2 regions of the Halomonas qinghailakensis genome follow, and region 2 is predicted to be linked to the other one. Evidence: predicted binding sites of a transcription regulator. Region 2 holds the regulator's gene; the other holds the start of a gene.
The links. Region 2 encodes LexA, which represses DNA repair genes until DNA is damaged. Its sites were predicted from a motif close to TACTGTNTANNTANACAGTA; they were not measured.
Positions count from the first base shown of each region.

Region 1: M0220_RS02295 (LexA family protein) is a predicted target of LexA. The motif match lies at 1,751-1,770, and genes of this name have one in related genera.

Region 1 is NZ_CP096973.1:491,320-494,739, reverse strand. It holds gene M0220_RS02300 (Y-family DNA polymerase) at 1-1,273, opposite strand, end outside; gene M0220_RS02295 (LexA family protein) at 1,270-1,728, opposite strand; gene M0220_RS02290 (alpha/beta fold hydrolase) at 2,127-3,005, shown strand; gene M0220_RS02285 (patatin-like phospholipase family protein) at 3,040-3,420, shown strand, end outside.
Region 2 is NZ_CP096973.1:3,793,522-3,796,941, forward strand. It holds gene M0220_RS17290 (L,D-transpeptidase) at 1-271, opposite strand, end outside; gene M0220_RS17295 (TetR/AcrR family transcriptional regulator) at 249-926, opposite strand; gene lexA (transcriptional repressor LexA) at 1,254-1,934, shown strand; gene M0220_RS17305 (energy-coupling factor ABC transporter permease) at 1,992-2,663, opposite strand; gene purU (formyltetrahydrofolate deformylase) at 2,682-3,420, opposite strand, start outside.

The DNA of each region.
Region 1 (3,420 bases), 500 kb from region 2:
TGGCGCCAGGGTGAGTGCCTGCCTCCATGAGTTCGTCCCAGCAGGTGGTGTAACGGTTGGAGCGGTGCGCACAGCGCAACTGCCACGGTGCTTCCGCCTCTGTCATTCCAAAACGAATGGTGCCTTGCCCCATACGCTGATTAATGGCGTCAACGGTGTTCATCAAGTGCGGGTGCGCCTTGGGTGAGGGCTGTAACAGTGAAAGTTGATACTGCTGCGCATCCACTAAGTCCAATAACATGACGCCGGCTTTCATAAACTGAAAACCTGGCCGGTACATCTGTTCAAGCCCTTCGCGTACGGCTTCTAAAATGACGCGGGTATCGTCGCTTGGTGACGTTAGGGGAATCATCGCGCTAGGCGAAAGTTGAGGCTGGTCTTTACGATGGCGGTTGGTGTTCAGAAACAGCAGCACGGCGCGGGTAAGGCTTTTCTGCTGGCGCAGTTTTTCGGCACTACGCTGGGCATGGCGGCGCAGTGCTGCGTGTAATTCCGCTTTTACGCCGGTTGCTTGACCAAAAGAGCGCGACGTCATAATACGCTGACGCGGCTGCTCGACTGCGTTCATTTCCAAGCAGGAGATACCACGTAGCTCTAGTGCTGTACGCGCAAGCACCACTGAAAATCGTTTGCGAAGTTGCTTTGGATCGCACTCCCGCAGTTGCCACGCCGTGCGAATACCACCCACCGCAAGCCGTTCTGCTAGGCGTCTACCGATGCCCCATACGTCATTCACCGGCAGCTGTTTAAGCAGCGCAGCCGTGGTTGGGCTATTGGCGGTGAGCAGGCAGATGCCCTGGTAGTGAGGCTGCTTTTTGGCAACGTGATTAGCGAGCTTGGCTAGCGTATGGGTAGGTGCTAGCCCTACACAGACAGGCAGCCCTAAATAGCGGCGAATGCGGCGGCGTAAGACTTCCCCGAGCGTTTGGCATTGAGCGTCGCTGAAACCATCCAGGTAAATAAACATTTCATCAATAGAGTAAGGCGCGACGTCGGGGCAGGCATCCCGCAGTAGCTGGGCGAGTCGTGCGGACATGTCGCCATACAGCTCGTAGTTAGAGGACAGCAGGTGAATTACGCCCCGCCGGCGCAAACCTTCTAGTTGGAAAGAGGGTGTGCCCATGGGGATGTTCAGCGCTTTCATTTCGGCCGAACGGGCAATCACACAGCCATCGTTATTCGACATCACGCCAACGGGCTTGCCTTCAAGCGCAGGATTAAACACCCGCTCGCATGACACGTAGAAGTTGTTGGCATCAACAAGGCCAATCATGGCAAATACTCATGCACCACAGCGCGTACCACGCCCCATAGCTGGCAGTCCGTCTCTGCTAGGGGGAGTGGTGGGTAGTGAGGATGTGCCGAACAAAGATGTGGCGTGCCTTGATAGAGCGCATAACGCTTTATCAGTACTTCCTCTTCAAACATGGCGACCAGGATATGCCCTAAACGGGGCGGTATGCTGCGATCTACCACCAGCAAATCACCTTCGAATATCCCCCAGCCTTCCATGCTGTCGCCTGTGGCGGTGAGGTAGAACGTGTGGTTGGGGTGTTTAATCAACCGCTCATTGAGATCTAGTGTGCGTGGCTCGTAATCCTGGGCAGGTGAAGGGAAGCCGCTAAACCCAGCGCGGCCGTAGAGCATTGGAAAGGGCAGCGGTTGAGAGGTTAACGGCAGGGCTGTCGCAACCATGGTTGTTGCACAATAAGTGGGTTGAGACGGCATCGACGGCATCCTCATGAATAAATAGTGTTTTTATATACAGTATATAGGCAGTATTTATTCATGGGGAAAAAATTGCAAGCGACGCTCAGCGCAGGGTACCAGGGGAATATTGGTTTGCGGGTGCTATTGGCTTAGCGAGCGAGCCACATGCCAACCACCAGTGCACTTATCACGGTAATTAAGAACACAAGATTGCGAGCACGGGTATCACGACGTGGTTTCATAGCCATTTTCCTGTTGGTCATCGTTATTCAACACATTACGAAGTAGTAGCAAGCAGCGAACTCCCCATAAAAGCGGCAGATGCGCTGCGCTTAGCATGGTAACGTTTACGCCTTAGAGCGTCATCTGACGAATATGACATTGCTTGGTTATCCGGCTTTAAAGAGATCCTGTTTATGAATGAATCGACTCATGTCGGTACCGCTGCGCAGCCGCTTTCCCTGGCGAATGGGCGGCTGGCAGCACTTAGCTGGGGGCGTAGCACTGCGCCTACTTGGGTGGCACTGCACGGTTGGTTAGACAACGCTGCAAGCTTTACACGGTTAGCGCCGCTGTTAGTAAAAGCATTGGATATTCGTATTGTTGCGATCGACTTTCGTGGTCACGGGCATTCGGCCCATGCACCTGTAGGAAGCGACTATGCACTATGGGACTACACTCACGATGTGCTGGATACCTTGGAAGCATTAGCGCTCGAAAAGACAACGCTACTTGCTCACTCGATGGGGGCAGCCGTGGCTTGCCTCATATCCGCAGCGTTCCCCGAGCGGGTGAATAAGCTTATTTTGCTAGATGGTTTAGGTGCGTTAAACACACCGGCTGAAGAGACAGCCAGCCAACTGCGTAAAGGGTTGATAGCCTATCGGCGGCCGCTTTCCCGGCCCCCTCGTTATCCGGATATTGAGAGCGCAGTCGCTGCGCGGGTAGCCGGAGGCGTCACGCCGCTGGACAGCATCACCGCTACGCCACTTGTCGAACGTAACACGCAAGCTACCGCCGATGGGCATGTGCAAATGCGCACTGATAGCCGTTTGTTAAAGCCTTCTTTGGTGCGCTTTACACCCCAGCAGGTGTTGGCACTACTGGCGGAGATTCAAGCCTCGGTGCTATTGATAGAAGGGGAGCGGGGTATTTTAGGCGAGCGGGACTGGGCGGAAAAAGCACGCCAAGCGGTGCCCCAGTTAACGCGCCATGTACTAGCGGGTGGCCATCATCTGCACCTTGAACCCCAGGCGGTTGAGCACGTGGCTGAGATAATCCGGCAACAAGTGTAACGGTTATCTGTTGTTCAGCATTAGGAAGATGACAATGAAAAAAGTGACGCAAACTGCTGATACACCTTTGGGAAACCTTCCTTTAAATAATGGCAATAAGGTTGCGTTGGTATTGGGGAGTGGAGGAGCTAGGGGCTACGCCCATATCGGTGTTATCGAAGCATTAGAAGCACGTGGCTTCGAGATTATCTCGATTGCGGGTTGTTCCATGGGCGCGCTTATTGGCGGTATCTATGCGGCTGGAAAACTGCCTGAGTACCGCGAGTGGGTGTGTACGCTGGATTATTTAGACGTGCTAAAGCTGGTCGATGTGACCTGGAGTCCGATGGGGGCCATGCGGGCTAATAAGGTCATGAACAAGTTAGAAGAGCTGGTTGGCGAAAGATTGATTGAAGAGCTGCCTATTCCGGTAACG
Region 2 (3,420 bases):
GTGCTGCCGAAAATACCTCTCCCGTCCATCGACGCCCACGAAAAACCGCATTGTCAGGTAGATCGTCACCAACTGACGCACGGATATAGTGCCACCCACGAGGCGTTTGACCACTTCCCTCCTGCTGCCCGACGCCTTTTTCACCCGTTGATACAGCGCACGTATATTGCGGCGTGCGCCCTATCCAATAGCACAATTGCTGCTGCTGGATATTGATTTCTATCCACCCTTCATCCAATGGCGGCAGTTCAGCTAGCGTGGGTGTTCGCATAATGTCCTTCGTCAGCGGCAGGTGGCAGCGGCGCATTCATAGCGGCAACCACCACTGGGCGTAAGCGTCTCACTAAATCCCTTACCGTTACTTGCTCATTATAATCCTTGGCAGCAATGTCTCGCAGTGCATCTAGCCCAGACAGCGTAAAGATCACGGTACCAAGCATAAAATGCAGCCGCCAGAAACGTTCAGCATCAGGCAAATCAGGCGTTGCTTGACGCACAAGTTCTGTAAAACGGGTAAAGACATCGCCATACTGCTGCTGAATGTAACGTCGCAAATGACCCTGTGCCTGACTATACGCCAACCCTAAGAGACGCATAAAGACCTTCAGACTATTACGCTCAGCAGGTACCGTCAGCACCGTGCTCGCCATTGTTTCCAACAATACTTCAAGGGGTATTACATCACCGTGATAGTGCGCTTCAAGCTCATCAAGCGCAGTATGAAAGCGCTCAGAAAACGGATCTAAATAACGTGCAAACACCGCTTGGATAAGTGCTTTCTTAGAGCCAAAGTGGTAGTTAACAGCAGCCAAATTGACCCGCGCTTTGCTGGTAATATTGCGCAGCGACGTTTCAGCAAACCCGCGCTCAGCAAATAGTACCTCTGCAGTATCAAGGATACGCGTTACCGTATCAGATTGCGCCATAGCGCCCTCCAGAAAACGAGTGTTTAAAACATCGTTAAATACTATGCCATAACGTAAGTTGGCTCAATCACTTATCGTTGGCTTTTTGTTCAACGCTAACAGACGCTTTAAGCGCATATTCAAACGCCTGCCGAACACTACAATTGATACGCTACTGAGATAACACCACGCTCATTCGTATAGATCTCCTTACCAATAAGAGGCCACCGATAGCGCCACTGTAGGGCGCTCTACCATGTACTGGACAGAGCAACATACTGTATACTTAACCACATACTGTTTAAGCCGACAGGTAGTTACTGTCTTGTCCAATTTTTGGAGGTTGTTATGTCACGCCCACTTACCGCGCGCCAGCAACATGTTTTTGATTTTATTGTTAAAACAATGGGTGAATTTGGCTATCCACCTACCCGAGCGGAAATTGCAAAAGCACTGGGATTCCGCTCACCTAACGCGGCCGAAGAGCATCTGAGAGCACTTGAGCGCAAAGGTGCCATTCGCATTATTCGCAATACCTCGCGAGGGATACGCTTACCTAATCAAGAACCCCAAGAGATAAGCGATGTTCCTGCCACAACACTCCCTGCGCAGGCAGAGCCACTACCACATAACGGCCTGCCCGTTATTGGAGAAGTTGCCGCAGGAAGCCCAATTTTAGCGGCTGAACATATTGATCGTTATTGTCCGCTACCGGCTGAATATTTCACCCCTAAAGCAGACTACCTACTTAGGGTGCGTGGTTTATCCATGAAAGATATCGGCATATTAGAAGGTGATCTGCTTGCTGTGCATCGGACTGATCGCGTTCGTGATGGCCAGATTGTGGTAGCAAGGCTGGAAGATGAAGTGACCGTTAAGCGTTTTAAACGTCAAGGGCATACAGTGACGTTGATGGCAGAAAATAGTGATTTCGCACCAATTGAAATTGATCTGCGTACGCAGCAGCTAGATATTGAAGGGGTCGGTGTCGGTGTCATCCGTGGCGGCAACGGCCAAGCGCTTGGATAAGAAAGTGTAAATAATGCTGAGGCAATCGATAGAGGATGCCTCAGCATTACTGGAGTATCATTGAGAATCTATATAGCGGTGGTCATTAAAGGTCGCTACCCAACCCGGGTGGTACACCAGCAAAATGCTCAACAGCATGCCAGTAATGAAGGCTTCCGAGGGCATGAGTAGTGGTAGAAAGCGCGCATACTCTTGAGCTAAATAAATCGCCTCGGGATCAGTACCTGCAACGACTATTAACAATACCGCTGATAAACCGCCACCCAATGTCGCTAGCGCAGCGCCAAAGAAGCCACATGCAAATAGAAACACCATTAGGTTATCCGGCAACCGTCGATCAACTAAACGCCATACCAGCCCGGTAATAACTGCAGGGACAATACCGGTTACCAACACGTTGGCCCCAAGTAATGCCCACTCGTTGCGGCCAATAGCGCACATCGCAACGTTAATCAGTATATTGCTAATTAGCGCAAGCGGCATTTTGAAGACCAGCGTCATTAAGACGGTAAATACTAAGTGTAACGTTAGCCAGTCGACCGCTTGAGCACGCAGCTGCCACATCAACACCACCGTTACCGTTGCTGCTAGCCAGCGGTGCTGAAGTGCCACATCGTCAAACAGAGCCTGCCATGGTCGAAGCCACAGCATCCATACAAGCATGCTAAGCGATAGCAACCAAGTCAATATCAACGCCCAGGGGGCTAAAACACTCTGCGCAAACGACATGGCAGTCCCTATTCGTAATTAACTAAAAACCACCGTTTTATTACCATGGATGAGCACTCGATCTTCTAAGTGCCACCGCAAACCGCGAGCCAACACGGCTTTTTCAACATCGCGCCCAAAACGCACTAGATCTGTTGGCGTATGACAGTGACTTACCCGATGAATATCCTGCTCAATAATCGGCCCAGCATCCAACTCTTCGGTAACATAGTGACAGGTGGCCCCAATCAGCTTAACTCCTCGCTGATAAGCTTGATGATAGGGCTTAGCACCGGCAAAAGAGGGTAAAAAACTGTGGTGAATATTAATCACTCGACCTGCGTATCGTGAGCAGAGAGAAGGCGGCAAAATCTGCATATAACGCGCCAGCACCACACAGTCAGCCCGGGCACTATCAATCTGCGCTTGAACTTGCTCGAAAGCAGCCTGCTTGTTATCAGGATCAACGGGCACATAATGGTATGGAATGCCATACCATTCAGTAAGCGATCGCATATCCTCGTGGTTTGAAATTACCCCAACGATATCACAGTCAAGTTCACCAGCCTGCCAACGGTACAGTAAATCAACTAGGCAGTGAGACTCACGCGACACCATTAACACCACACGCCTGCGTTTTTGAGTATCAACCAGCGACCACTGCATGTGAAAGGCCTCTGCCACTGGCTCAAACGCACTACGCAGTGCCTCTGCTGACATACCTAGCGAATCTGCCAGAATTTCATAACGCATAAAAAAGCGACCAGTCTCAAGATCA